2 regions of the Pseudomonas sp. NyZ480 genome follow, and region 1 is predicted to be linked to the other one. Evidence: predicted binding sites of a transcription regulator. Region 1 holds the regulator's gene; the other holds the start of a gene.
The links. The regulator sigma-54, encoded in region 1, starts transcription at its own class of promoters, with help from an activator protein. The targets are predictions, from matches to a motif close to ANTGGCATNNANNTTGCTNT.
Positions count from the first base shown of each region.

Region 2: the regulator sigma-54 is predicted to act here: its motif matches at 12,245-12,264, upstream of flgB (flagellar basal body rod protein FlgB).

Region 1 covers NZ_CP120626.1:4,366,586-4,381,490, forward strand. Annotated here, with positions in the region: gene mlaE (lipid asymmetry maintenance ABC transporter permease subunit MlaE) at 1-462, opposite strand, end outside; gene P3R38_RS20060 (ATP-binding cassette domain-containing protein) at 462-1,271, opposite strand; gene P3R38_RS20065 (KpsF/GutQ family sugar-phosphate isomerase) at 1,520-2,494, shown strand; gene P3R38_RS20070 (HAD family hydrolase) at 2,508-3,032, shown strand; gene lptC (LPS export ABC transporter periplasmic protein LptC) at 3,041-3,613, shown strand; gene lptA (lipopolysaccharide transport periplasmic protein LptA) at 3,600-4,124, shown strand; gene lptB (LPS export ABC transporter ATP-binding protein) at 4,125-4,850, shown strand; gene P3R38_RS20090 (RNA polymerase factor sigma-54) at 5,023-6,516, shown strand; gene raiA (ribosome-associated translation inhibitor RaiA) at 6,595-6,903, shown strand; gene ptsN (PTS IIA-like nitrogen regulatory protein PtsN) at 6,916-7,380, shown strand; gene rapZ (RNase adapter RapZ) at 7,383-8,237, shown strand; gene P3R38_RS20110 (HPr family phosphocarrier protein) at 8,258-8,530, shown strand; gene P3R38_RS20115 (class II fumarate hydratase) at 8,672-10,048, opposite strand; gene P3R38_RS20120 (hypothetical protein) at 10,041-10,442, opposite strand; gene pmbA (metalloprotease PmbA) at 10,604-11,950, opposite strand; gene yjgA (ribosome biogenesis factor YjgA) at 12,059-12,580, shown strand; gene tldD (metalloprotease TldD) at 12,672-14,111, opposite strand; gene P3R38_RS20140 (carbon-nitrogen hydrolase family protein) at 14,114-14,905, opposite strand, start outside.
Region 2 covers NZ_CP120626.1:3,842,878-3,857,782, forward strand. Annotated here, with positions in the region: gene P3R38_RS17590 (glycosyltransferase) at 1-377, opposite strand, end outside; gene P3R38_RS17595 (flagellar hook-associated protein 3) at 497-2,071, opposite strand; gene flgK (flagellar hook-associated protein FlgK) at 2,085-4,133, opposite strand; gene flgJ (flagellar assembly peptidoglycan hydrolase FlgJ) at 4,146-5,315, opposite strand; gene P3R38_RS17610 (flagellar basal body P-ring protein FlgI) at 5,328-6,443, opposite strand; gene flgH (flagellar basal body L-ring protein FlgH) at 6,450-7,145, opposite strand; gene flgG (flagellar basal-body rod protein FlgG) at 7,199-7,984, opposite strand; gene flgF (flagellar basal-body rod protein FlgF) at 8,032-8,772, opposite strand; gene P3R38_RS17630 (hypothetical protein) at 8,997-9,182, opposite strand; gene flgE (flagellar hook protein FlgE) at 9,234-10,586, opposite strand; gene flgD (flagellar hook assembly protein FlgD) at 10,620-11,330, opposite strand; gene flgC (flagellar basal body rod protein FlgC) at 11,346-11,789, opposite strand; gene flgB (flagellar basal body rod protein FlgB) at 11,792-12,199, opposite strand; gene cheR (protein-glutamate O-methyltransferase CheR) at 12,588-13,415, opposite strand; gene P3R38_RS17660 (chemotaxis protein CheV) at 13,468-14,397, opposite strand; gene flgA (flagellar basal body P-ring formation chaperone FlgA) at 14,462-14,905, shown strand, end outside.

The DNA of each region.
Region 1 (14,905 bases):
GGCCCACAGGCGCGGCGCGACGATGTACTTGAGCGGGTCGACACCGATCATTTCCAGGCTCGACAGTTGCTCGGTGGACTTCATGTTGCCGATTTCGGCGGTCAGCGCCGAGCCTGCGCGACCGGCGAACAGCAGCGCAGTCACCACCGGGCCGAGCTCACGCAGCAAGGTCAGCGCGACCATCTGCCCCACCGCCTGCTCGGAACCGTACTTGGTCAGGATGCTGTAGCCCTGCAGCGCCAGCACCATGCCGATGAACACACCGGAAACGACGATGATCGCCAGCGACAGCACGCCGACCAAATACAACTGCTTGGTCAGCAGCTGGAAGCCGCCACCGATACCCCCACGCCCTACCAGTGCGTGGAACAGGAACAGGCAGGAACGCCCCAGCACCGCCAGCACGTCGATCGCCGAGCGACCGAACAGACGGATACGTTCGAGTAAGGATTTTCTGCGCATCAACGCGCCCCCAGCAGATCGGCGCGGTAGTCAGGCGCGGGAAAGTGGAATGGCACCGGACCGTCCGGGTCACCCTTCATGAACTGGCGGATGCGTGGATTGTCGGAGCCCATCAGTTCGTCCGGAGTGCCCTGCCCCAGTACCTGCCCATCACCGACCACATAGATGTAGTCAGCGATGCTGGCGGTTTCGGCCAGATCGTGGGAAACGACGATGCTGGTGATACCCAGCGCATCGTTGAGCAGGCGGATCAGCCGCACCAATACGCCCATGGCGATTGGGTCCTGGCCGACGAAGGGCTCGTCGTACATCAGGATCTGCGGATCCAGCGCAATCGCGCGGGCCAGCGCCACGCGGCGCTTCATGCCACCCGACAGTTCGTCCGGCATCAGGTCGATGGCGCCGCGCAGGCCGACGGCCTGAAGCTTCATCAACACGATGTCACGAATCATTTCGTCGGACAGCTGGGTATGCACACGCAGCGGGAATGCGACATTCTCGAACACGTCGAGGTCGGTGAACAAGGCGCCGCTCTGGAACAGCACCCCCATTTGCTTGCGCGCATCGAACAGGTCGCTTCGGGACAGCGTAGGCAGGTTCTGCCCGGCCACCCAGACTTCTCCACTGGAAGGACGCAACTGCGCGCCCATCAGGCGCAGCAATGTGGTCTTGCCGCAACCCGATGGCCCCATGATGCCGGTGACCTTGCCGCGCGGAATGCGTATGTCGACATTGCTGAAAATGCTGCGCGAACCGCGCTTGAAGGTGACGCCCTTCAACTCGACCGCGTAGGCGCTATCCACACTCATCTAGACTCCTTGCTAGTGCAACCTCGTCCTAATGGACGCCGGCCTCCTTCTTGAAGGCACAAGCGCCCCTGGCGGGCCGAATAGCGGGAAACTATATCACCGCTGACAGGGCTGCCCCAAGGCCATGCCTTGACTCGTTCAGCCCAGGGACAGACTTTCATGACATTCGATAGGACGATGGAAAGGATGAGGGTTTCTTCCATTGCGGCTATAATCGCCGCCTTTTCATCAGGCATTGCTTTCCGAACATGAGCCAATCCAGCGAGCTGATCCAATCCGCCCAGCGCACCCTGCGCCTTGAACTCGAAGCCGTCCAGAGCCTGATGGCCCGCATCGACGCCAATTTCGTCAAGGCTTGCGAACTGATCCTGGCGAGCAAGGGCCGGGTCGTCGTGGTCGGCATGGGCAAGTCGGGGCACATCGGCAACAAGATCGCCGCCACCTTGGCCAGCACCGGCACGCCGGCATTTTTCGTGCACCCTGCCGAAGCCAGCCATGGCGACATGGGCATGATCACCCGCGACGATGTCATTCTCGCCCTGTCCAACTCCGGCAGCACCGCCGAAATCATTACCCTGCTGCCGTTGATCAAGCGCCTGGGCATCCAGATGATCAGCCTCACCGGTAACCCGGACTCGCCCCTGGCGCAGGCCGCCGAGGTCAACCTCGACGCCAGCGTCGCCCAGGAAGCCTGCCCGCTGAACCTGGCGCCCACATCCTCGACCACCGCCGCACTGGTGCTGGGCGATGCCTTGGCCATCGCGCTGCTCGAAGCCCGCGGTTTCACCGCCGAGGATTTCGCCTTCTCGCACCCCGGTGGCGCCTTGGGCCGTCGCCTGCTGCTGAAAGTCGAGAACGTGATGCACTCGGGCGATGACCTGCCGAAGGTCCAGCGTGGCACCCTGCTCAAGGACGCGCTGCTGGAAATGTCGCGCAAAGGCCTGGGCATGACCGTGATCCTCGAGCCGGATGGCAAGCTGGCCGGGATCTTCACCGACGGCGACCTGCGCCGCAGCCTGGATCGCAACATCGACGTGCACACCACCCTGATCGACCAGGTGATGACCGTGCATGGCAAGACCGCTCGCGCCGAAATGCTGGCCGCCGAAGCCCTGAAAATCATGGAAGACCACAAGATCAGTGCATTGGTGGTAGTCGACCAGAACGACCGCCCGACCGGCGCCCTGAACATGCACGACCTGCTGCGCGCCGGGGTCATGTAAGGAGAGCATGGACATGAACCAAGACCTCATGCAACGCGGCAAGGCCATCAAGCTGGCCGTCTTCGACGTCGACGGCGTCCTCACCGACGGCCGCCTGTACTTCCTCGAAGACGGCAGTGAGTTCAAGACCTTCAACACCCTCGATGGCCAGGGCATCAAGATGCTCATGGCCACGGGCGTGACCACGGCCATCATCAGCGGACGCAAGACGCCAGTGGTCGAGCGTCGGGCCAGGAACCTGGGCATCCCGCATCTGTACCAAGGCCGGGAAGACAAACTGGTGGTGCTCGACGGCCTGCTCGCCGAACTGGGCCTAAGCTATGAACAGGTCGCCTACCTGGGCGACGACCTGCCCGACCTCCCCGTGATTCGCCGGGTGGGCCTGGGCATGGCGGTGGCCAGCGCCGCACCGTTCGTTCGCCAGCACGCCCATGGCGTGACCCAGGCACGCGGCGGCGAAGGCGCCGCCCGCGAGTTCTGTGAACTGATCATGCAGGCCCAGGGCACCCTGGACGCTGCCAACGCAAATTACCTGTAGAGCCGCCCATGTTCAGCAAGAAAGCCCGCACCATCGCGCTGCTCGCGGTCATTGCCGCCCTGCTGGTGGCAATCAGCTACTGGAACGTCAGCCCGGAGAGTTTCCTCGACAAGCCTGCGGCCCAGGTGGACGAGAGCGCGATCGACTACTATGCGATCAATGCCCATAGCCTGCAGTTTCTGCCCGACGGCAAGCTGCAGTACGAAATGACCGCCGACAAGGTCGAGCACCTGACCGCCAGCGAAGTCACCCTGGTGACCAAGCCTGACCTGCACCTGTACCGCGGCACCGAGTTCCCCTGGCACGTGCAGAGTGCGCGCGCCGAGGTCAACCCGGATGGCACCGAGGTCGAACTGATCGACCAGGTTCGCGTTGCCCGTACCGACGAGAAGCAGCGCGAAACCATCATTACCAGCTCACGCATGACCGTGTTCCCGCAGAAGCAATATGCGCAGACCGAGCAAGCCGTTAGAATCGACGGCGCCGGTGGCACAACTACGGGCAAAGGAATGAAAGCGTATTTGAAAGAAGGCAGGATGGACCTGCTCTCTAACGTAAGAGGACAGTATGAGGCTCGTTAAAACCCTCCCCCTTTTGCTCAGCCTGAGCGCAGCACTGGGAAGCGCGAGCGCCTTCGCCCTGCCGAACGACCGTGACCAGCCGATCCGCATCCAGGCCGACAACGCTCACCTGGACGACAAGCAAGGCGTGGCGACCTACACCGGCGATGTGATCATCACCCAAGGTTCGATGATGATCAAAGGCAACACCGTGACCATCACTCGCGCCCAGTCGGGCGACATCGACGTGGTGACTTCGGTTGGCAACCTGGCCTACTTCGAGCAGCAGCAGAGCGCCGCCAAGCCCGACAAGATGAAAGGCTGGGCCGTGACCATTCAGTACCAGGCGCAGAAAGACATGGTGATCCTCACCGACCGCGCCAAGGTCGAGAACGAAGGCAACACCACCGAAGGCGAGAAGATCGTCTACAACACCAAGACCCAGGTTGCGACCGCGGGCCGAGGTGGCAACGTGACTGCACCGCGTCAGCGTATCGACATGGTGATCCAGCCGAAGAAGAAGGCCGAGTAAATGGCAACCCTCAAAGCCCAGCACCTGGCCAAGAGCTACAAGGGGCGGCAAGTCGTACGCGACGTCAGCCTGTCGATCGACAGCGGCCAGATCGTCGGCCTGCTCGGCCCCAACGGCGCCGGCAAGACCACGTGCTTCTACATGATCGTAGGCCTGGTCCAGGCCGACCAGGGCCGCGTGCTCATCGACAACCTCGATGTCAGCCACCAGCCGATGCACGGTCGCGCCCGCGCCGGTATCGGTTACCTGCCCCAGGAGGCCTCGATCTTCCGCAAGCTGTCGGTGGCCGACAACATCATGGCGATTCTCGAGACCCGCAAGGACCTGGACCGCGATGGCCGTCGCAAGGAGCTGGAAAGCCTGCTGCAGGAATTCCACATCAGCCACATCCGCGACAACCTCGGCATGAGCCTGTCCGGCGGCGAGCGTCGCCGCGTGGAAATCGCCCGGGCCCTGGCGACCGCGCCGAAGTTCATCCTGCTGGACGAACCTTTCGCCGGTGTCGACCCGATTTCCGTAGGCGACATCAAGCAGATCATCCACCACCTCAAGGCCAAGGGCATCGGTGTACTGATCACCGACCACAACGTCCGCGAGACCCTGGACATCTGCGAAACCGCGTACATCGTCAACGATGGTCGACTGATCGCCGAGGGCGATGCCGAGACCATCCTGGCCAACGATCTGGTCAAGGAAGTTTACCTGGGTCACGAGTTCCGACTCTGACCCCGGCGCGCCTGGAGCACTGGCAATCCCGCCTCATCGAGGCTTAAGTTGTTACAGCGCTCTAGGCAAACGCTACAATTTAAGGCATAAAACTTGCTTGATTTGGCGCTCCGGCGCCCTCGTGTAGTGGATGGCGCATGCGCGCCGGCGAACAAGGTATTTAGCCCCAGCCATGAAACCATCGCTCGTCCTAAAAATGGGCCAGCAACTGACGATGACACCGCAGTTGCAACAGGCCATCCGCCTGCTTCAGCTCTCTACCCTGGACCTCCAGCAGGAAATCCAGGAAGCGCTGGAGTCCAATCCGATGCTCGAACGTCAGGAAGACGGCGACGACTTCGACAACAGCGACCCGATGGCGGACAACGCCGAGAACAAACCGGTCGCCGAAGTTCAGGACAACAGTTTCCAGGAAAGCGCACCAAGCGCCGAGAACCTGGAAGACGGTGAGTGGAACGAGCGCATTCCCAACGAGCTTCCCGTCGACACCGCGTGGGAAGATATCTACCAGACCAGTGCCAGCAGCCTGCCCAGCAACGATGATGACGAGTGGGACTTCACCACCCGCACCTCCGCGGGCGAGAGCCTGCAGAGCCACCTGCTGTGGCAACTGAACCTGGCGCCGATGTCCGACACCGACCGCCTGATCGCCGTGACCCTGATCGACAGCATCAACGACCAGGGCTACCTCGAGGATACCCTCGAAGAAATCTGCGAGGGCTTCGACCCCGAGCTGGACATCGAGCTGGACGAGGTCGAAGCCGTCCTGCACCGCATCCAGCAATTCGAGCCTGCCGGGGTGGGCGCTCGCAATCTTGGCGAGTGCCTGCTGCTGCAACTGCGCCAACTGCCCGCCAGCACGCCGTGGATGAGCGAAGCCAAGCGCCTGGTGGTCGATTTCATCGACCTGCTCGGCAGCCGCGACTACAGCCAGCTGATGCGCCGCATGAAGCTCAAGGAAGACGAACTGCGCCAGGTCATCGAACTGGTACAGAGCCTCAACCCACGACCGGGCTCGCAGATCGAATCCAGTGAGCCGGAGTATGTGGTCCCCGACGTGATCGTGCGCAAGGACAACGACCGCTGGCTGGTCGAGCTGAACCAGGAGGCGATCCCACGGCTGCGGGTCAATCCGCAGTATGCCGGTTTCGTCCGCCGTGCCGACACCAGCGCCGACAACACCTTCATGCGCAATCAGCTGCAAGAGGCGCGTTGGTTCATCAAGAGCCTGCAAAGCCGCAATGAGACCCTGATGAAGGTCGCCACCCAGATCGTCGAACACCAGCGCGGTTTCCTCGACCACGGCGACGAAGCGATGAAGCCGTTGGTCCTGCACGACATCGCCGAAGCGGTGGGCATGCACGAGTCGACCATTTCCCGGGTAACCACCCAGAAATACATGCACACGCCGCGCGGCATCTACGAACTGAAATACTTTTTCTCCAGCCATGTGAGCACCTCCGAAGGCGGAGAATGCTCGTCTACGGCGATCCGCGCGATCATCAAGAAACTGGTTGCGGCGGAAAATCAGAAAAAGCCATTGAGTGACAGCAAGATCGCTGGTTTACTGGAGGCACAAGGCATTCAGGTAGCCCGTCGCACCGTCGCCAAGTACCGCGAGTCCCTCGGCATCGCGCCGTCGAGCGAGCGCAAGCGACTGATGTAGCCCCTGAATGTGCCACAGCGTTTGCGGGGCAGGTGCAATACCTGCCTCTTTATGCACGGGCAACAAAGGAGAAGCTGTATGCAAGTCAACATCAGTGGACACCATGTAGAAGTCACCTCCCCTCTGCGCGAATACGTAGAGCAAAAGCTTAAGCGCGTGGAGGGTCACTTCGACAAGATCACCAACGTGCAGGTCATCCTGAAAGTCGAGAAGCTGCAACAGAAGGTCGAAGCGACCCTGCAGATTCCTGGTGGCGAAGTGGTCGCAAACGCGGAACACGAAGACATGTATGCAGCGATCGACGCCATGGCCGACAAGCTCGACCGCCAACTGAAAAAACACAAGGAAAAACAGCAAAGCCTGCTGCAAGGTGCAGCCGCCCGCTGATCCCCCTCATCCATGATCCGACTTGAAACCATCCTGACCCCCGGCCGTTCCCTCGTGAACGTGCCGGGAGGCAGTAAAAAGCGCGCCCTCGAGAAGGTCGCCACACTGATTGCCGAACAAGTTCCAGAACTGGAGATGCAAGACGTCTTCGAAAAACTGGTCGGTCGTGAAAAGCTCGGCTCGACCGGTTTCGGCAACGGTATTGCCATCCCCCACTGCCGACTCGAAGGCTGCACGGCACCTGTCAGCGCACTGCTGCATCTGGATGCCCCTATCGACTACGACGCCATTGATGGCGCACCGGTAGACCTGCTGTTCGTCCTGCTGGTCCCCGAAGCGGCCACCGATGCCCACCTTGAACTGCTGCGCCAGATCGCCAGCATGCTCGATCGCAAGGAGGTCCGCGATCGCCTGCGTGCCGCCGACAGCAGCGAGGCCCTGTTCCAGGTAGTCCTGGACGTACAGAACGAGCACTGAACATGCGCCTGATCATCGTCAGCGGCCGCTCCGGTTCGGGCAAGAGTACCGCCCTTGATGTGCTGGAAGACAACGGCTACTACTGCATCGACAACCTCCCCGCCGGGCTGCTGCCGCAGTTGGCGGAGAACGCGCTGATCAACACCGAGTTGCAGCAGCCCAAGGTTGCTGTCTCCATCGATGCCCGCAACCTGCCCAGCCACCTGACGCGGTTTCCCGAGTTGCTCGAAGAAGCTCGTGGCAGGCACATCCAGTGCGATGTCCTGTTTCTGGACGCTGATGAAGAAACGCTGCTCAAACGCTTCTCGGAGACCCGGCGACGCCATCCGCTGACCAATGCCAACCGTTCGCTGGCCGAGGCGATCCGTGTCGAAAGCGAGCTGCTAGGGCCGATTTCCGATCTGGCCGACCTCAAGATCGACACCACCAACCTCAACCTGTACCAACTACGCGACTCGATCAAGCTGCGCCTGCTCAACCAGCCTGAACCTGGAACGGCATTCCTGGTCGAATCGTTCGGTTTCAAGCGCGGCATGCCGGTCGACGCCGACCTGGTGTTCGATGTGCGCTGCCTGCCTAATCCTTACTGGAAGCCAGAGCTGCGCGAACATTCCGGCCTCGATCAACCGGTTATCGACTACCTGGCTGCCCAGCCGGATGTCGAAGAGATGTTCAACGATATCTCCAGCTACCTGCTCAAGTGGTTACCCCGCTTCGCCGCCAGCAACCGCGCCTACGTCACCATTGCCATTGGTTGCACCGGTGGCCACCACCGCTCTGTGTACCTGACCGAACGTCTCGGCCAGTTGCTGCAGCAATCTTTGAAAAACGTCCAGGTCCGCCACCGCGACCTATAGCCCACAGGATCCGCACCACGATGCCCGCCCGCGAAATAACCATCATCAACAAGCTGGGTCTGCATGCCCGGGCGGCAGCCAAGTTCGTCGGCGTGGCCGGTCGATTCCCCTGCCAGGTCAGGGTCGGCCGAGCTCCGGACAAGATGGTGGACGGCAAGAGCATCATGGCCGTGATGATGCTGGCGGCGGGCAAAGGCACCCAGGTGCATCTGCTCACCGAGGGCGAGCAGGATGATGAAGCCATGGAAGCGCTGGTAGCGCTGATCAACAACTATTTCGACGAAGGCGAGTAATCGCCGGGGCTCGACACAGTGTCTCCGCGATTGTGAGATCGAGCGCCTGCGCGACGCCTCGCGAGCAAAGCTCGCTCCTACCCCGATCGCGAGGGTCTGTAGGAGCGAGCCTTGCTCGCTATACGCCGCACAGGCGCAAGATCAGATACCACCGGCAGTCAGTTTTTCAGGATCCAGCAGCGCTTCGAGCTGATCACGCGACAAGTCGGTGTGCTCCAGCGCCACGTCGATGATCGGGCGACCCTGCTTGTACGCGGTCTTGGCGATCTCGGCGGCCTTGAGGTAGCCAATGATCGGGTTCAGTGCGGTCACCAGGATCGGATTGCGCGCCAAGGCCTCCTTGAGCTTGCCTTCATTGACCTTGAAGCTGGCAATGGCCTTGTCGGCCAGCAGGCGGCTGGCATTGGCCATCAGCTCGATGCTCTCCAGCAGGTTGCGGGCAATCACCGGCAACATGACGTTCAGCTCGAAGTTGCCCGACTGACCGGCCACGGCGATGGTCGCGTCGTTGCCGATCACCTGCGCGGCAACCATGGCGGTGGCTTCTGGAATCACCGGGTTGACCTTGCCCGGCATGATCGACGACCCAGGCTGCAGTGCTTGCAGCTCGATCTCCCCCAGACCGGCCAACGGTCCGGAGTTCATCCAGCGCAGGTCATTGGCGATTTTCATCAACGCAACGGCGGTGGTCTTGAGCTGGCCTGAAAGCGCTACTGCGGTGTCCTGCGAGCCGATCAGCGCGAACAGGTTCTGCCCAGGCGTGAACGGAACCTGGCTCAGGTCACTCAAGTGGTGGGCGAAGCAGGCCGCGAACCGTGGGTGGGCGTTGATTCCGGTACCGACGGCCGTGCCCCCCTGGGCCAGGGCCTGCAAGCTGGGCAACGTCGCCTCGATATGGCCCCGCGCGCCGCTGATCTGAGCCGCCCAGCCATCGAGCACCTGGCTCATGCGCACCGGCATGGCATCCATAAGGTGGGTACGACCGGTCTTGACGAACTGATGGACTTGCAGCGACTTCGCTTCGATCACCTGCACCAAATGGTCCAGCGCAGGCAGCAGTTGGCCATGCAAGGCCAAGGCGGCACTGACATGGAGGGTGGTCGGGATGATGTCGTTGCTGCTCTGGCCGCAATTGACGTGATCGTTGGCATTGACCGGCGCTCCGAGCACACGGCTGGCCAAGGTGGCGATCACCTCGTTGGCGTTCATATTGGAGCTGGTACCCGAGCCGGTCTGGTAGACATCTACCGGGAAGTGCTGGATGAAGTCACCGGCCAACAACTGCTCGACTGCCGTGACGATGGCCTGGCCCTGCGCGACGCTCAGTTGCTCGAGCTCGATATTGGCCTTGGCCGCCGCAGCCTTTGCCAGCAGCAATGCACGGATGAACTGGGCGGACATGCGCTGACCGCTGATCGGGAAATTGTCGACCGCGCGTTGGGTCTGGGCACCGTACAGGGCCTGGGCCGGCACCTGGAGTTCGCCCATGCTGTCACGCTCGATACGGGTATCACTCATCTTCAAATCCTTGCATCAGTTCATCGGGAGAAATCGAAGGCAGCAGCACGCAGTTCGCCAATTGTAGGGCGTAGGGCTGCCAGCGTTGGTTCTGTTCGCGGCGATCGAGGTTGCGCAGGTCCAACAGCGGGCGCCAGGCCTGGTCCAGGCACAGGCAGCGCCAATGCCAGGGCAGCATGCGATCACAGGCGGTATCCCGCAGGAGACGGAAGGAGGTCAACGCCACCGTCCAGGCCGACGTTTCGGTACAGCACACCAGATAACGGCCTTCGGCCAGGTAGTGCTCTATCAGGCGCGGCTCGTCGGGCTCGAGGGCGCAACGGATGCGTCGGCTGAGCCAACGCCAGTTTTCCAGGTAGGGCAGTTCGCGCAGGACGGGTTTCATGAACATCATCGCCGAGTTACTGGATAATGATATTCATTATTAATTGATAAGCAATGTCACTTCAAGCAGGGAATGACTAAACAAGAAACCCGGCATAGGGCCGGGTTACTGTGCCGCTTGCACAGCCTGTTCACGGATCAACCCGCGAACAGGCCGATGCAGGTGAAAGATCAGCTACCTGCCACAGTCATCCGCTCGATCAACACCGACCCTGTATGAATGTTGCTGCGGGTTTCGAGATCGCTGCCAATCGCGACAATCTGCTGGAACATGTCCTTCATGTTGCCGGCAATGGTTACTTCCTGCACCGCGTGCTGGATCTCGCCATTCTCGACCCAGAAACCGGCTGCGCCGCGGGAATAATCGCCAGTCACCATGTTCAGCCCATGGCCCATCAGCTCGGTGACCAGCAGGCCACGGCCCATGCGGCGGATCAACGCGGCCTGGTCCTCGACACCATGGGTCACGTACAGGTTATGCACGCCTCCAGCGTTGGCCGTGCTCGGCAGGCCCAGTTTGCGACCAGAATAGGTGCCCAGCAGGTACGACACCAGCTCGCCTTTTTCGACGAACGGCTTGGCATAGGTGGCCAGGCCATCGCCGTCGAACGCGGCACTGCCCAAGGCCCGGGGAATGTGCGGACGCTCGTCGAGGGTCAGCCAGGTAGGGAACAGGCGCTGCCCCAAGGCACCGTCGAGGAACGATGACTTGCGGTACAGGTTGCCCCCGGAAATGGCCGAAAGGAAGCTGCCGAACAGGCCACCGGCCAGCTCCGCAGAAAACAGTACCGGCACCTCGCACGTGGGTACCGGTCGCGCACCAAGGCGGCTGGCGGCTCGCTTGGCCGCACGCTGGCCGATACTACGTGGGTCGGCCAGCAGGTTGCCCTGGCGATTCACGTCGTACCAGTAGTCCCGCTGCATCTGACCGTCACCCTCGGCAATCATCACGCAGCTCAGACTGTGCCGAGTGGACGCGTAACCACCGATGAAACCATGGCTGTTGCCGTACACGCGGCAGCCTTGGTGCGTGTTGAGGGTAGTGCCATCGGCATTGAGAATGCGGGGATCGGCCTCGAATGCCGCGGCTTCGCAGGTCAACGCCATCTCAATGGCTTGCTCCGGCTCGATGTCCCAGTCATGGTAGAGGTCCAGGTCCGGGATCTCACGCGCCATCAGCGCCGCGTCGGCCAGGCCCGCGCACTCGTCCTCGGAGGTGTGCCTGGCGATTGCCAAGGCGGCTGCCACTGTCTCGCGGATCGCATCCTGGCCGCTTGCCGAGGTACTGGCCGAGCCTTTGCGCTGGCCGACATAAAGGGTGATACCGAAGCCTTGGTCGCGGTTGAACTCGACCGTCTCCACCTCACGCTGGCGCACGCTGGTGGACAACCCCTGCTCCAGCGATACGGCCACCTCGCAGGCACTGGCACCCTGCCGCTTGGCCTCGGCGATGATCGCTTCGACCTGCTCCTGCAATGCCGGCAGGTTCTTGGGGCCTACGCTCTGGACTGCACTCATGGTTATCTCCACTCAAATTCTGCGTTCGGCAAGGGTCATTCTACGACCGGGCCGGACAAGCGGCCCCCGACTGGTTATCATGGCGGCGATTTCTAGCGGACTGCCACCATGGTTGATTCATACGACGACGCCTTCGACGGCGAAAAAAGCAAAACCCAGATCAAGCGCGAGCTGCATGCATTGGTCGAACTCGGCGAGCGCCTAACCACGCTCAAGGCCGATACACTGGCGCGCCTGCCGTTGACCGACGAGTTGCGCAAGGCCCTGGCCGAAGCCAGCAAGCACACGGCGCACGGCGCACGTAAACGCCACATGTCGTTCGTCGGCAAGCTGATGCGCGTGCAGGACCTGGACGCCATCCACGCCTTGCTCGAACAGATCGACAGCTCGACCCGCCAGTACAACGAGCGATTCCACAACCTTGAGCGCTGGCGCGATCGTTTGATCGACGGTAACGACGAAGACCTCGAGCGCTTCGTCAACGAATACCCCGATACCGACCGTCAGCAACTGCGCTCGCTGATCCGTCATGCCCAGCACGAAAAGGCGCGGAACAAGCCGCCGGCCGCTGCACGCAAGGTGTTCAAGTACATCCGCGACCTCGACGAGATCCAGCGCGGCCTGCGTTGAGTCCGACGCACCGCTCCCAGGGCATCTACTGTGCGAGCCCATGGGAGCGGCCTTGCAGCGCGAAAGGACCGCGATGCGGTCCCACGATCCTTCACGCGCCCGTACCACCTACGGTAATCGCATCCAGCTTCAAGGTCGGCTGGCCAACCCCCACCGGAACCGACTGCCCATCCTTGCCACAGGTGCCCACACCGCTATCCAGGGCCAGGTCGTTACCTACCATCGACACTCGGCTCATCGCCTCAGGGCCGTTGCCAATCAGGGTTGCGCCTTTGACCGGTGCGGTGATCTTGCCGTCTTCGATCAGGTAAGCCTCGCTGGTCGAGAACACGAACTTGCCGCTGGTGATGTCCACCTGCCCACCGCCGAGGTTGGCGCAATAGATGCCCTTTTTCACCGACGCGATGATCTCCTGCGGGTCGCTCTCGCCAGCACGCATGTAAGTGTTGGTCATGCGCGGCATCGGCAGGTGCGCATAGGATTCCCGGCGCCCGTTGCCGGTCACCGCCATGCCCATCAGGCGCGCGTTGAGCTTGTCTTGCATATAGCCCTTGAGCACACCGTTCTCGATCAGCGTGGTGCATTCGGTTGGCGTGCCTTCGTCATCCACGCTCAGAGACCCCCGGCGACCTTCAAGGGTGCCATCGTCGACGATGGTGCACAGGCTCGACGCGACTTTCTCGCCGAGACGACCGCTGAAGGCCGAACTGCCCTTGCGGTTGAAGTCGCCTTCCAGGCCATGGCCGACCGCTTCATGCAACAGCACGCCAGACCAACCGGAACCCAGTACCACCGGCAAGGTGCCCGCCGGGGCGGGAATCGCCTCCAGGTTCACCAGCGCCTGGCGCAATGCCTCGCGGGCATAGCCCATGACCCGCTCCTCGGTGAAGAAGCGATAGTCGGTACGCCCACCACCGCCCTGCCCGCCGCGTTCGCGACGGCCGTTCTGCTCGACGATGACACTGACGTTGAAGCGCACCAGCGGACGCACGTCAGCCGCCAGGCTACCGTCCGCTGCGGCGATCAGAATCCGCTCCCAGACGCCGGCCATGCTCACGCTGACCTGCTGGATACGCGGGTCCAGGGCGCGGGTGGCGGCGTCGACACGCTTGAGCAGGTCGACCTTTTCTGCGCGCGTCAGCACATCCAACGGATTGTCCGGTGAATACAGTGCCGGCACAGCCTGGCTGCGGAAGGCCTGTACCTTGCCGTGCTGCCCGGCGCGGGAAATCGAACGGGCGGCACGGGCCGCCGAGTTCAGGGCTTCAAGGTTGATCGCATTGCTGTAGGCAAAGCCGGTTTTCTCACCGGACTGGGCGCGCACGCCCACCCCTTGGTCGAGGTTGAAGCTGCCTTCCTTGACGATGCCGTCCTCCAGTGCCCAGGTTTCCGAAATCTGACCTTGGAAATACAGGTCGGCGGCGTCGATACCGGGGCCTGCCAACTCGCCAAGGACAGACTGCAGGCTGTCCAGGCTCAGGCCGCCCGGTGCCAGGAGCTGCTCGCTGACGGTGGATAACATCTGGCTCATAGTCACTCCGAGGTGTGCGCAGGCCGCAAGGCGTCCTGCGAGAAAAAGCGCCGGTGCAACGCAACCGGCATGCGCGCCCGAATGGACGCTTGTTCATCAATATCGCGCTCGGCCAGCAGGACTGCCTCGCCTCGCGCCTGTTCGGCGACGATCCTCCCCCAAGGGTCGACGATCGCCGCCTGGCCATGGGTTTCCCGTGGCCCTGGATGGATGCCGCCCTGTGCGGCGGCCAGCACGTAGCACTGGGTCTCGATGGCCCGTGCACGAATCAGCACTTCCCAATGGGCTGCCCCGGTGACTGCGGTGAAGGCAGCCGGCGCCGTGATCAGCTCCGCGCCGGCAGCGCGTAAAGCGCTGTACAGCTCGGGAAAGCGCAAGTCATAGCATACGCTCAGCCCCACACGGCCGACCGGGGTATCGGCCACCACCACCCGAGCCCCGTGCGCATAGTCGTCAGACTCGCGGTAACGGCCTCGGTTGTCGGCCACGTCGACATCGAACAGGTGTAGCTTGTCGTAACGCGCCACCACCTCACCCTGCTCATCGACCAACAGCGAGCAGGCATGCGCCTTGGCATCGGGTTGACCGGCGGGAGGCAACGGCAAGGTACCGGCGACTATCCATAACTTGAGGTCGCGGGCGGTACGTTTCAACCATGGCAGGATCGGCCCGTCACCCAGAGCCTCCGCCCGTCCGATGGCCGCCGCATCCTTGCGCCCCATGGCCGCGAAGTTTTCCGGCAGGACAGCGAGCCTGGCGCCACCGAAGGCTGCCTGCTCAAGCAGTGCGCCAGC
Region 2 (14,905 bases), 520 kb from region 1:
ACCAGATAACGTCTGGCCGCGACCAGACTGACATCGTCATGAGTTTCGAACAGGCGTACCTGGTTGGACACGCAATCGGCCATCAGGCGGTCATCGTCACAGAGGAACTTGATGTACTGCCCCTGACTTTGCTCTAGCCCAAGCTGCAGGTTCCCGGCAAAACCCAGTGGCTGCCGGTTGCGTACATAGACCAGCGGGTGACGCGCCAGGCTGCGCAACTCCTCGACCACCGCCTCGATCTGCGCCCCACGGCTGTCGTCGCAGACAATGACCTCGAGGTTGTCGTAGTCCTGAGCCAAGGCACTGACCAAGGCCGCTCGGAAGTAATCAGGATTGCAGGCAGGGATGACGAGGCTGACTAGAGGGACTGGGTTCACGGGGGAATCTCTCGACCGATGACTGCCCGCAGGGAATTCAGAACAGTCGACAACACGGGAAAAACAGCGCGCCTGCTGCGCTCACCCCTGGCGGGTGGCGCAGCAGGCGGCGGGCTTGATCAACCGATGGCGTTGAACAGGCTCAGTTGGCTGATACGCGCGAAGGCTGCCTGGGACGCTTCGAGCATGGTCTTCTGTTGAGTCAGGCGAACCAGCACGGTGGCAGGGTCGGAATCGCGGATCGACGATTGCGTGGTGGTATTGGCGATACCCAGGCTCTCGTTGGTGTTCTGCTGGATTTCCAGCGCCTTGCCCCGCGCACCGATATCGGTGACCGAGCGGTTCAGCTGATCCTGACCACTCTGGATGTTGGCAATGGCCGAGTCCAGGTCGGCACGCAGTTGCTGGTAGGCCGCGTTGTCGCCGTCGATCGGCTTGCTCAAGGCCGTGCGCAGCTGGGCAACGGTGTCCAGCACGTTCTGGGTCTGGTGGTTGTCGACATTCACCATGTACTGGTCGCCGGACTGCTGCGGCGGCGTCGTGGTGAAGGTGAAATCGACCCCCGCGGCCGAGGCGACGTTACCCGCCATGGTGCCACTGGCCACCGGGCGGCTGTCGGCGGTCAGCGGCTGGGCATACAGCTCGAAATCCGTGGCGCTGGTGAACTTGATCACCGCACCGCCGCTGGGGAACATGGCCTGGTACTTGGCCGGGTCGGTGACGCTGACGGAAGACACCTGAGCGCTGGAAGAGTTGCCCGGGCTGCGAGTGGCCGTGATGGTGTCAGGCTTGCTCTGCAAGGTGAAGGTATGACCCGCCACCGCCGTGTCCGGAACGTCGCCGTCCTGAAGATTGATGTTCAGGCGCAAGTCGACCCCACGGAAGCTGATCATCGAACCACCTGCGGTGTTCGGATCGAAGGTGCCGCCCTGCGTGGCTTCGGCGGTCACGTCGTTGCCCAGACTGTCAGTGATGCTGTACTGCGTACTGCTGAGCATGGTGATGGTATACGGCTGGCCGCTACGGAAACGGTCATTGTAGGTCACGCTGCCGGACACCTGGCCGTTGGACAGCTTCACACGCCCATCATCCACCACCGGGTTGGTCATGGTGGTCTGGGTACGACTGGTATTGAGCGCCTGTTCGAACACGCTGTAGCCGGTGCTGTTGCCAGCCATCTTGAGCATGTCGCCGACCTGCAGTTCAAGCTGGGTCTGGTCGCCCTGGTAGCTGTAGGTGCCATCGGCATTGCGTACGAATGGCGCGGTGTCGGTCTTGGAGCCAGCGAACAGGTACTGACCGTTCTCGTCACGGCTGTTCATCAAACTCAACAGCTGGTCTTCCAGCTGACTCAGCTCGGCTGCCTTGGCCTTGCGCTCGGTATCGGTGTAGCCGGCGTTCCCCGACTCGAGCGCCAGCTCGTTGACCCGCGTCAGGATCGTGTTGATCGAGTTGAGCGTGGTTTCGGCCTGGTTCAACGAGTTGGTGATGTTGGTCGCGTTGGTCTTGTACTGCGCCAGCATGTCCGCCTGGTTGCCCAGTTGCAGCAGACGTGCGGCACCCACCGGGTCATCGGCGGCGGTGTTGACTCGAACGAAGGAGCTGGCCTCCTCGTTGGTCTTGATCAGGTTGGCATAGTTGCGCTGGTAGTTCGCCGCGCTGGACTGGTAGAACTGGGCCGTGGAAATACGCATGGATCAATACTCCTTAAAGCGCGGCGATCAAGGTGTTGAAGATTTCCTGAGCAGCTTTGATGATCTGCGAAGAGGCCGTGTAGTACTGCTGGTACTTGACCAGGTTGCCGGCCTCTTCGTCGAGCTGCACACCAGACAAGGAATCACGGGCACCGGTCGCCTGGGTCAGGATGACACCGGTTGCCTCGCTGTCCATCTGGCCTTGCTTGGCCTGGGCACCGACGCTTTCCACCAGTTTGCCGTAGGCGTCGGTGATGCTGATGCCCTTGGTCGAACCGATGTCCATGGTCTGCTTGGTCTGCAGCTCCTGCAGGGACAGCGCATTGCGGTTGTCCGAAGAACCTGCGCCGGTCAGCGAGACGGTGTAGCTGTCGCCTTGCTTGGGCGAACCGGCGACATCCATCTCGAAGCTGAAGGTTTTCTGCACACCACTGCCGTCGGTGATCGGGTTGCCCGCGGAGTCGATCATCGGCACATCGAACTTCAGGGTGTTGTTCTGCCCCGGAACGAAGGTGCCGGTGCCGATGCTGTTGCCCTTGGCATCGAACGCTTCATAGGTTTGCGGCGAGGTGGTTTCATCACCGAACACCAGGCGCACCGGCGTGGAATACTTGATGCCGGTCTGCAACTCAAGGCGCTGGGTCGGGTCGGCGATATCCAGCACCGAGGTCAGGACAGGTTGAGCGATCACACCGGTACCGGTATTGCCGCTACCGGACGTCGCGGTCAGCGGCGCGGCCAGGGCCAGGCGCTTGGCGTCGGTAAGCACCACGTCGATTTCCGCCGCAGCATTGCGGGTCGGGGTGATCTTGAAGCTATCGCCCACCGCCGCGGTACCGCTCTTAAGGTCGATGCTGAAGCCGTCGATCACAGGGGCCGGGTCGTCGTTGGTGCTGTAGGTGCCCATGTCGGTGCCATCGGGCAGCTTCTTGACCTGGTACTTGTCGGCGGTCGGCCCGACGAAGGTCACCTGGTAATCGCTGGTGCTCAGCTTGCCAGTATCGCGGATGACCACGTTCAGGTCGGCGGAGCCCGAGTTGCCCACCTTGGGCGTGCTGCGTGCGGACATCGCCTTGTCGCTGTTCAGGTCGTTGAACAGCGCGGCACCGAACTCTCCGTTCTTGTCGATACCCTGGCCGAGCTGCGAGTTGATTTGCTGCGACACCACCAGCGCGATGCGGCCCAGTTCGTTCATGGCCGGCGCCAGGGTCTCGCTGCGATAACGCAGCAGACCGCCCATTTCGCCGCCCGTGATGCTACTGGTGACGTCCATGGTGGTGCTACCACGGTCGAGCTTGATCGAATACTGGGTCGGGTCGGTGGCGCTTGGCTCGGCGCTCATCTTGTTGGTGGTCTTGCCCAACACCAGCGACTGGCCGTTCTTCAGGTAAACGTCGATGCTGCCGTCACGCTCGACAGCTTGCACACCCACCAATTCGTTGAGCTGGCGGACGGCTTCGTTACGCTGGTCGAGCAGGTCGTTCGGCTGGCCGGTGACCGCCGAGACCTTGGAAATCTGCTCGTTGTACTGGGCAATGCTGGAGGTCAGCTCGTTGATCCGCGCCGTCATCGAGCTGAGGCTGCCGTTGATGTTGGTATTCTGCTCCTTGAACTGCGCGGCCAGGCTGTTGAAGCGGTTGGCGAGCGCGTCGGCATTGCTCAGCAACAGCTGGCGGGAAGCGTCTTCGGTCGGCTTGTTGGCAGCGCTCTGCAGGGCGGAGAAGAAGTTGGTCAGCGCTCCGGTAATACCGGTGTTGCTGTCGGACAACAGGTTGTTGAGCGGCGTGACCTGATTCAGGTAGGCAGTGCTGTCGCTGTTGAGCGACGTGGCGGTCTGCAGTTGCGCATCGAGGAAGGCGTTGTACACCCGGCGCACGTCCGCCAGTGTTGTCCCGGTGCCCATGAACACCTGGCCTTCCTGGAGCGAACCCTTGGACCGCTGAACATTCTGCTGGCGAGAGTAGCCGGCGACATCGGCGTTGGCGATGTTGTTACCGGTGGTATGCAGGCCCGCCTGGGAGGCCGACAGCCCCGACATGCCAATATTGATCAAACTCGCCATGGTTTCCTGCCCTTAAAGTTTCGTTGTGTTACCGAGCGATGCATAGCTCTCGTACGACTTCATCTGTCTTGCGATCTGCGAGATCTTGCTGGCGTATTCCGGGTCGGTGGCGTAACCGGCCTTCTGCAGCTCTCGCACGAACTGTTCTGGCTTATCGGCAGACTTCACCGCTTCTTGATAGCGGGAATTGTTCTGCAACAAGCTGACCAGATCATGGAAACTGTCCTGGTAAGAGTCGTAGGAACGGAACGCTGCCGTCTCCTTGACGAACTTGCCGTCACGGAACTCGCTGGTGATCGCCCTCGCCTCGCCACCTTCCCAGTTGCCGGTCGCCTTGATGCCGAACAGGTTATGGCTGCTGGTGCCGTCACTGTTGCGCATGACCGATTTGCCCCAACCGGTTTCCAAGGCTGCCTGGGCGACCAGGTAACGGGGGTCGACGCCAATGCGCTTGGCAGCCTGCTCGGCCATCGGCAGCATGGTGGCGACGAAGGCGTCGCTGTCGGCGAAGGCTTTTTTCGGCGCAAGCGGCGGCTGCGCCACGGCGCGGCCCAGGATGCGCATGCCACGCTCGGGCGCGGCGAAGGTCTGCGCAGCACCTGCTACCACCTGCCCTTCACGGGGTGGCACCGCAGCGGTATTGGTGGTTGCCGCGGCGTTGCCTGCCGATGGCACGATACCGGCCAGCAGGCGATCGGTGAGCTTGCTCGGTAGCGCCAGGCGCCGCGAATTGAGCGCGGCCACATCATTGCGCGTGGCGGTCGACTGGGTCGCGTGCACAGGCTCGGCCACTTTGTTGCCCCACAAGGCCGGGGCGTGGCCGTCGATGCGCGGGAATGGGCTGGTGTTGGCCGGCGCGGCCTTGTTCTTCGACAACTGGCGAACCAGCACGTCCTGCAGGCCGATACCTCCACCCTCGCGGGACATGCTCACGGCCAACTGCTGGTCGTACATGTCACGGTACTGCTTGACCGTCTCGGAATTCATCGGGTTGTCGTCGGCCAGCACATCGCTGGCCTTGCGCGAGGCTTTGAGCATCTCACTGATGAACAGCGACTCGAACTCCTGGGCCACCTTGCGCACGTTGGCGTCGCTGTCACGATCGCCATGCTTGAGCGAATTGAGACGATTGAGGTCGGTGTACGCACCGCTGTCGGCACCGCTGGAAACTTTGGTATTCATCAGTCGGCGTCCTCAGATGACGATCAGGTCGGCTTGCAAGGCGCCGGCCTGCTTCAGTGCTTCGAGGATGGCCATCAGGTCGCTGGGCGCAGCGCCCACCTGATTCACTGCCCGCACGATTTCATCCAGCGTGGTACCCGGGCCGAACTTGAACATCGGCTTGGCTTCCTGCTGCGCATTGACTTTCGAGCGCGGCACAACGGCAGTCTGGCCATTGGAGAACGGCCCCGGCTGACTGACGATCGGGTCTTCGGTAATGGTCACGGTGAGGCTGCCGTGGGTCACGGCGGCAGGTGAAACCTTCACGTTCTGGCCGATGACGATGGTACCGGTACGCGAATTGATGATGACCTTGGCCACGGCCTGGCCTGGGTCGATCTCAAGGTTCTCTAGAATCGACAGGTAATCGACACGCTGGCTCGGGTCCATCGGCGCGGTGACCCGCACCGAGCCGCCATCGATTGCCTGGGCCACGCCTGGGCCGAGCAGGTCGTTGACCTTGTCGACGATGTGCTTGGCCGTAGTGAAGTCCGGGCGATTGAGGTTCAAGGTAAGGCTGTTGCCCTGGTTGAAACCACTGGGTACCGCCCGCTCGACGGTAGCACCACCAGGAATACGGCCGGCCGACGGAACGTTGACGGTAATCTTCGAACCATCACGCCCTTCGGCATCGAAACCGCCCACCACCAGATTGCCCTGGGCGACGGCATAGACGTTGCCGTCGATACCCTTGAGCGGCGTCATCAACAGGCTTCCGCCACGCAGGCTCTTGGAGTTACCAATGGACGAGACGGTGATATCCACTACCTGGCCGGGCTTGGCGAAGGCCGGCAGGTCGGCATGCACCGACACCGCGGCAACGTTCTTGAGCTGTACGTTGCCGGAACCGGCCGGCACCTTGATGCCGAACTGCGACAGCATGTTGTTGAAGGTCTGCAGGGTGAACGGGGTCTGGGTGGTCTGGTCACCCGTACCGTTGAGCCCCACCACCAGGCCGTAGCCGATCAACTGGTTGGAGCGCACGCCAGAAATGCTGGCGATATCCTTCAGGCGTTCGGCATGGGCACCGAAGGTGCAGGACAGAAGCAGGGTCGCGGCAAGCAGCTGCCTTACGTTGAACATGGTCATCCGCACTCAGAAGGGCCAGAGCGGGCTGACGAAGAAGCGATCCAGCCAGCCCGGCTGACTGGCATCGGCGAAGGAGCCGGTGCCCGAATAGGTGATGCGCGCATCGGCCACACGGGTCGACGGCACGGTGTTGTCGGTGGCGATATCGTCAGCACGGACCAAGCCCGCAATGCGCACCAGTTCCTCGCCGGTGTTCAGGGTCATCCACTTCTCGCCGCGCACGGCGATGATGCCATTGGGCAGCACGTCGGCGACGGTGACAGTGATCGAACCGGTCAGGGTGTTGCCCTGGGTGGCCTTGCTATCGCCCTTGGTGGCACGCTCACCGCTGTAGCCCGCCTCGAGGGAAAGGTCGCCACCACCGAACGGGTTGTTGGTATTGGGCGTGGTCCCGAACAGCGAGGTCAGGCCAATGTTGGCATTGCTGTTCTTCTGAATCTGGGAACCTGCGTTCTTGCTGGCCGAGGTGCGTTCGTTGAGGGTGATGGTGATGATGTCACCGACCCGGAACGCCTTGCGGTCGCTGTACAGGTTCTGATCGAAGCCCGCCTGGTAGATCGAACCGTTGTTGGCCGCTGCCGGCAACGGGGTGCGCGGCAGGACCGGCGCGTAGTACGGGTCGTTGGGCTTGGGTGTCGGAGCGACACAACCTGCCATCAACACCGCCCCCCCCAGGGCGAAAACGGACAACAAACGATTCATGACACTTACCTCATGCTGCAACTGAACTAGGAGCTAGGAACCAGAAGCCGGCGTTACAGCTGCTGAGTGACGAACGACAGCATCTGGTCGGCAGTGGAGATGACCTTGGAGTTCATCTCGTAGGCGCGCTGGGTGGTGATCATGTTCACCAGCTCTTCCACGGTGCTGACGTTGGAGTTCTCCAAGGTCTGCTGCAAGGTGGTACCGAAACCGTTCAGGCCTGGGGTACCCACCTGTGGGGCGCCACTGGCGGCGGTCTCCAGGAACAGGTTGTTGCCCATCGCCTGCAGGCCGGCCGGGTTGATGAAGTCAGCGGTCTGAATGTTGCCGATGACCTGGGCGGCCGGGTTGCCGGCGGTGGTGATCGACACGGTGCCGTCCTGGCCGACGGTGAAGGTCTGGGCGTCGTTTGGCACGACGATGGCCGGCTCCAGCGCCAGGCCATCGGCGTTGACGACCTGACCATCAGAGTTCAGGTGGAAGGTACCGTCACGGGTATAGGAAACGGTGCCATCGGGTTGCAGGATCTGGAAGAAACCACGGCCGTTGACGGCGATGTCCAACGGGTTCTCGGTGGTCTGCAGACTACCGGTCTGGAAGTTCTTCTGGGTGCCGACGATGCGCACACCGGTACCGACCTGCAGACCCGACGGCAGTTCGCTGTCCTGGGTGGACTGCGCGCCCGGCTGACGCTTGATCTGGTAGAGCAAGTCCTGGAACTCGGCGCGATCACGCTTGAAGCCGGTGGTCGAGACGTTGGCCAGGTTGTTGGAAATGACGGTCAGGTTGGTGTCCTGGGCGGACAGGCCGGTTTTAGCGACCCAAAGAGCCGGAAGCATCAGTGTTCTCCTCGTGCGCCTGTTTTACGGCACCCTTTCAAATGTGATTAGCCGATTTGCAAAACACGCGCCATGGCTTCATCGCCTTCCTTGGCCGCGTTCATCATCTTGACGTGCAGTTCGAATTGACGGGACAGCGCGAGCACCGAAGTCATTTCTTCGACGGCATTGACATTGCTGCCCTCCAGGAAACCGGACACCACGCGCACATTGACGTCGGCGTCGGCCGGCTGGCCATTCTGGGTGTGGATCAAGCCATCCAGGCCTTTGGTCAGGCCCTTGGTGTCGGGGTTGACCAGTTTGATGCGATCGACCTCGGCCATCACCCGGGGGTCTTCACCCATGGCACGGATACTGATGGTGCCGTCGGCGCCCACTTCCACCTTCTGCTCTGGCGGAATGGCGATCGGACCACCGTTGCCGATCACCGGCATACCGTTGCCGGCGCGCAGCACGCCCAGCGCATCGATGTTCAGGCTGCCGGTGCGCACGTAAGCCTCGCTGCCATCTGGCGCCTGCACGGCGATGAAGCCCTGCCCCGCGACTGCCACGTCCAGTTCACGCCCAGTCTCGACCATCGGCCCTTCGCTGAAGTCGGTCGCGGGACGCTCAGTCATCGCGAACGCACGCGCCGGAAAGCTGTCACCGAACACCGGCATCGAGCGCGCCTGCTCCAGGTCACGCTGGAAACCGTTGGTGGAAACGTTCGCCAGGTTGTTGGCATGGGCCTTCTGCGCCAGCGCGTTCTGGCTGGCGCCGGTCATGGCCACGTAAAGCATCTTGTCCACAGTCATCCTCCGCTGCACTGGCGATCATTTGCCGCTCGCCGTTGCTGTGCAGGCTTTAAAGCAAGTTCCGAACCAACTTTCTTAAATCGTGAAAAAGCCCGTAAATACGGGCTTTCGAGGGGCTGGTGACCGGCACTGACGTCGGTTATCCGGCGCCGGGTTGCCGCTGGCGGCAAAGACGATGGCTTGTTAAGACCTCGTCGCCGGCAAGATCCCAAGTGGCGCTATGGCTCCCTGCAGCCACCATTGGTGTATGGCCCGGCGAACTTCTTCCAGCCATCACCCGGCGACCATTGCGAACAGACCAGCCGGCCATCCGCCTGGCTCTCCCAGCGCCACCAATAAGCGGTGCCAGCCTGGACCTGGGCAAGGCAAAAAACGGCGACCAGCGCAATGAGCCACTTGTTCATGCTAACTCCATGAAGCGGGGCCGCCCTGCAGCCCCTACCCTCAATCCAGCATCAGGTCATCTGGATGATGGTCTGCATGATGGTGCTTTCGGTGGAGATGGTCTTGGCGTTCGCCTGGTAGTTGCTCTGCGCCTTGATCAGCTCGACCAGCTCTTGCGTCAGGTTGACGTTCGAGGCTTCCAGCGAGTTGGACTCGACGCTACCCAGAGTACCGGTCTTCGGCGAGTCAATGCCCGGAATACCCGAGGAGTAGGTCTCGGTCCAGCGAGTGCCGCCAATCTGCTGCAGACCCTGTTCGTTGGCGAAGCTGGCCAGGGCCACCTGGCCGATGGCGCGCGACTGCTGGTTGCTGAAGCTTGCGAACATCACGCCGGTGGAGTCGATCGACAGGCTCGACAGGATACCGGTGGCGTAGCCGTCCTGGGACTGCGACATGCGCGCGGTTTCCGTGTTGTAGGACGTGGTGCTGTTCATCGACAGGCGCATGCCCGCAGCGTTTTCCGCAGAACCGTTGGAGGCCCAGTTACCCGAAGCATCCTTGGCGGCTGGAATCCAACCCTTGAGGGTGAAGGTATTGTTGGTCACGTCCCACTGGGCACCGGCCGGAGCACCCACAGGAATGCTGGCAGGGTCGGTCGCCATCGACGCCACGCTACCGTCGGAGTTGAAGGTCATGGACGCCTCCAGCGGGGCAGCCGACGTCGGGTCCATCGGATTGCGGCCATCGATCAGGGTGTACATGGTCCACTGGTTCGTCCCGGTCTTGCGGTAGAACTGCTCCATGGTGTGCTCGTTACCCTGACTGTCATACACCTTGGTCGGGAACGACTTGGTATAGGTAGTATCGTCGGCCGGGTCGAACGCCGGACCGGCAGGCGTGGCGCTCGGCAGCGGAATGATGTCCGCCTCGGAGTTCAGGTTGATGCCCTGGTCGATCAGGGTGGTGGCCTTCGGCGCCAGCGAGGAGGTATCGATCTTGAGATCGGTCAGTACGCCACGCTTGATGTTGCCGTTCTCGTCGGCGGCATAGCCTTGCAGGCGCAGGCCGTCCGAGGTGATCACGTAGTTATCCTTGCTGTTCTGGAAGGCACCGGCACGGGTGTACACGCGCGCACCGTTGTCAGACAGGATGAAGAAGCCCTGGCCTTGGATACCCATGTCCAGTACGTTGCCGGTGTTGTTGACGTCGCCCTGGCTGAACTGCTGGGAGATCGCTGCCAAGCGCACACCGTTACCCACCTGGTTCTTGCCCACGCCCAGGCGGTTGGCCCCCGCGTATACGTCTGCGAATTCGGCACGGGAGGATTTAAAGCCGGTGGTGTTGACGTTGGCGATGTTGTTGCCAGTGACGTCCAGTTGCTTGTTGGCCGCGTACAGACCGCTAAGGCCGATATTGAAAGACATGTAGTTGCTCCTTTTCTTGCCGTTCTATCGGCCTTAGATACCGATGGTTTGTACGTCGGACAGCGAAACCTTGCCGACACCCGCCAGGTTCAGCACCATCTCGCCGGTGGTGTTGAAGCTGACGCTGGTGACCTTGGCTGGCAGCAAGGTATTCATCTGCACCGCCTTGCCGTCCACCGTGGTAGTGGCGGTAAAGGTGTAAGTGCCCGGATCGACCTTCTCGCCCTTGCTGTTGGTACCATCCCAGATGAAGTCGGCATAACCGGCCTTCTGCTCGCCCAACTCGATGGTCTTGACGGTGTTGCCATCCTTGTCGGTGATAGTGATCTTCGCTTCGCTGATGGCTTGGGGCACCACGAACTGCGCGTTGAAGCTCTCAGTGGTGTCGACGATGGCCTTGTCGTTCTGCACGATCACCGAACGACCGACCAGCGAGGACGCCTGCAGCGCTTGCGACGAAGCCATGGCGCTGGTGATGGCGCTGACCGACTCGTTCAACGAGGTGATGCCTTCGAGGCTACTGAATTGCGCCAACTGTGCGACGAATTCGCTGTTGTCCTGCGGATCCAGCGGGTTCTGGTTCTGCATCTGGGTGACCAGCAACTGCAGGAAGGCATCTTTGCCCAACGTCTGGTTGCCGGTCGCAGCGCTGGTAGTCGTGGTCTTCTTGGCGCTGCTGGTGGTGACACCTGACGCCGCGATGACGTCATTGAGGTTCACACCACTGGTGCTATCGACTGCCATGGTCTGGATTCCTTATCACTGACCCAGGGTCAGTACTTTCTGCATCATGTTCTTGGCGGTGTTCATCAGTTCGGCGTTGGTCTGGAACGCACGGCTGGCGGAGATCATGTCAGCCATCTCCTCGACCACGTTGACGTTGGGGTAGTAGACGTAACCGTCCTTGTTCGCCGCCGGATGGTTGGGCTCGTAGCGCGCTTCCAGGTTGCTCTGGTCTTCGATGATGCCCTTGACCTGAACGCCTTGACCGGCTTCACCCTGGTCTTCGAACAGCGACTGGCTGACGCCGCTCTGCGCGTTCTGGAACGTGGTGGCGAACACCGGGTGGCGAGCGCGGTAGGTCTGGTCGATGCTCGACGAAACGGTCTCGGCGTTGGCGATGTTGGAGGCCACGGTATTGAGACGCGTGTTCTGCGCGCTCATGCCGGAGCCTGCGATGTTGAAGACACTGGACAGGGACATGGTTACTCTCCGCGCAGGGCCGAAACCAGCCCTTTGAATTTACTGTTGAGCAAGGTGAAGCTGGCCTGGAAGCCCATGGCGTTTTCCGTGTAGTTGGCCTGCTCTACCTGGGCGTCGACGGTATTCTGGTCGATCGACGGCATCGCAGGCGTACGGTACTGGAGGGTATCGTCCGCCATGGCCAGGCCTTCGGCCTCGATGTGCCGGCTGTTGGTACGCTCCATGGCGAAGCGCCCGCTCTGCTGCTTCTGACTCTCGGCGGCGAGCACCGACGAGAAATCCATGTCACGCGCCTTGTAGTTGGGCGTGTCGGCGTTGGCGATGTTGTTGGCCAGCACTTCGGCACGCTGGGCGCGGAAGCCCAGGGCCTTTTCGTGAATGCCAAGCGCCTTGTCGAAACTGATGCTCATGTCAGGGAACCTTCAAAGGTTGACCAGCGTGTGGTTGCCAAAGCTTTAGCAAGTGCTGTGCCAAACCTGTAGAAGCCCATGTTTGCGGGGTTTTTGCGGTTACCGGCAGCGCCGGCATGCCAGAAAAGCGGCAAAGTGCTTCCGCCTGGAGATGCCTGAGCGGCAATTGCCGGACGGCAAAAGCGGCAAAACAAAAAATTGACGTCAGAGGGCAGATGGCGGGGCGATGGGAGTTGGTCGGGAGCGCTGCGGCGGTCGCGCGCGCGCGCCACAGATGTTATTGGCCGTGAACAAACGTAGGAGCGAGCCTTGCTGGGGATGCGCCGCGCGGGCGGCGCTCGATCTCACAGGCGCCACACCCCACAGACAAGCACCCGCCCCCTCCTGATCACTTGGCCTGGTAGATGATCCCCGGGCTGCACTGCACCATCTGGTAATGATCCGGCAGCCCGTTCAGCGCCTCGGAAGCGCCAAGGAACAGATAACCACCCGGTTTCAAGGTGCTGTGAATGCGCATCAAAATGTCTTTCTTCACCTGCGCCGAGAAGTAGATCAGCACGTTGCGGCAAAACACGATGTCGAACTTGCCCAGCGCCGCATAGCTGTCGAGCAAATTGAACGAACGGAACTCGACACGGCTACGAATGGCCGGCTTCACCGCCCAACGCCCTGGCCCCTTGGTGTCGAAGTAACGCTGCAACCGCTCCTGGGACAAACCACGGGCAATCGCCAGGCTGTCATACTCACCCGTCTTGCAGTTGTTCAGCATCGAACCGGACAGGTCGGTGGCGACGATCTGCGCTCCCATCTTCAACTGTCCGAGGTTGCTGCGCTCGAACTCGTCCAGCGCCATGGAGATGGAGTAAGGCTCCTGCCCCGACGAACAGGCCGCCGACCAGATGCGCAGACGCTGACCCGGATTGTTCTTGATGAACTCCGGAACCACCTTGTTCTTCAACACTTCGAACGGATAGGTGTCGCGAAACCACAGGGTCTCGTTGGTGGTCATGGCATCGACCACCTGCTCGCGCAGCCCACTACGCGGCTGCGTCTGAATACGCTGGACCAGCTCGCCCAAGCTCTTGATGCCCTGCTGCTCCATCAGCTTGTTGAGACGGCTGGAGACCAGATACTGCTTATTCTCGCCCAGCAGGATGCCACAGGCTTTCTCCAGGAATACCCGGAACTGTTCGAAATCCAAATTACCCGTAGACACTAACGCCGCCTCTTTTCAATCACTGGTGTCGGGAGCTGTCCCCCCAACTGCTTCAATGCGTTGCCTTGATCCGGTCGACCACGCGCTGGGCAAGGTCGTCCGGCTTGAATTTGGCCAGGAAGTCATCGGCGCCGACCTTCTTGACCATGGCCTGGTTGAACACCCCCGACAATGAAGTATGCAGGACGATGTGCAACTTTTGCATACGCGGGTCACTGCGAATCTCCGCAGTCAGCGTATAGCCATCCATTTCCGGCATTTCAATGTCCGAGATCATCATCAGGAACTCCTCCTCGGGTCGCTTGCCCTCGTCCACCAGCTTGCGCAGGTAATCCAGGGCCTGACGACCATCGTTGAGCGCCACCACCTCGACACCGACCGTCTGCAGGCAACGACTGACCTGCTTGCGCGCCACCGACGAGTCGTCGACAGTAAGCACCCGAAGCAGCACGGCCTTGTCCTGCACCTCGGCATCGACCACGCCGGCGGACACCGACTCGGACGACGGCGCCACTTCGGCCAGCACCTTCTCCACATCGATGATCTCGACCATGCGGTTGTCCACCCGGGTGACCGCCGTCAGGTAGTGATCGCGCCCAGTCCCCTTGGGTGGCGGATGGATCTCTTCCCAGTTCATGTTGACGATGCGCTCCACCGAGTGCACCAAAAAGCCCTGAGTCTTGGTGTTGTACTCGGTGATGATCACGAAGCTGTTGCGCGTGTCTTCCGTAAGGCCGGGCAAACCGGTCGCCATCGACAAGTCGAGGATCGGGATGGTCGCCCCGCGAATATTGGCCACACCACGCACCACCGGATGGGACTTGGGCAGCAAGGTCAGCTCCGGGCACTGCAGCACTTCCCTGACCTTGAATACGTTGATGCCGTAGAGTTGCTCGCCGTTGAGGCGGAACAACAGCAACTCCAGGCGATTCTGCCCCACCAGTTGCGTGCGCTGGTTGACCGAATCCATAACACCAGCCATGCCAGACTCCTTTACTTGTCAGCCTATGTACCGAGTCGGCACGGGCTTTGCTTTTTTGAGTGCCATGTACACGAAAACGACATTTTTCCGACGATTGACCCGCCTGCTGAGCAGCACGCTCGCCGCGCTGTGCCTGCTGGCACCCGGTGCTCGTACGCTGGCGGACGCGTTCACCTTGCCTGAACAGCTTATCGGTGTCACCCAAGGGTTTCTTGAATTTACCGTTGAGGATTACCTGGCCACGACCCAGACCGCGGGCCGCTACGACATCCAGGTCAATTCGCTCGACCCGCGCCTACGCATGCCACTGTGCAGCCAGGCCTTGGACGCTTCGCTGGAAAGCCCGGCCCAGCCGCTGGGCCGGGTAACGGTGCGCGTACGCTGCGATGGCAGCGCCCCCTGGACGGTATTCGTGCCGGCCACCGTGCGGCTGTATCGCGACGTGGTGGTGGCCACCCGCCCACTCAAGCGCGGCAGCACGGTCGGCGAGGGTGACGTCGCCCTGCGC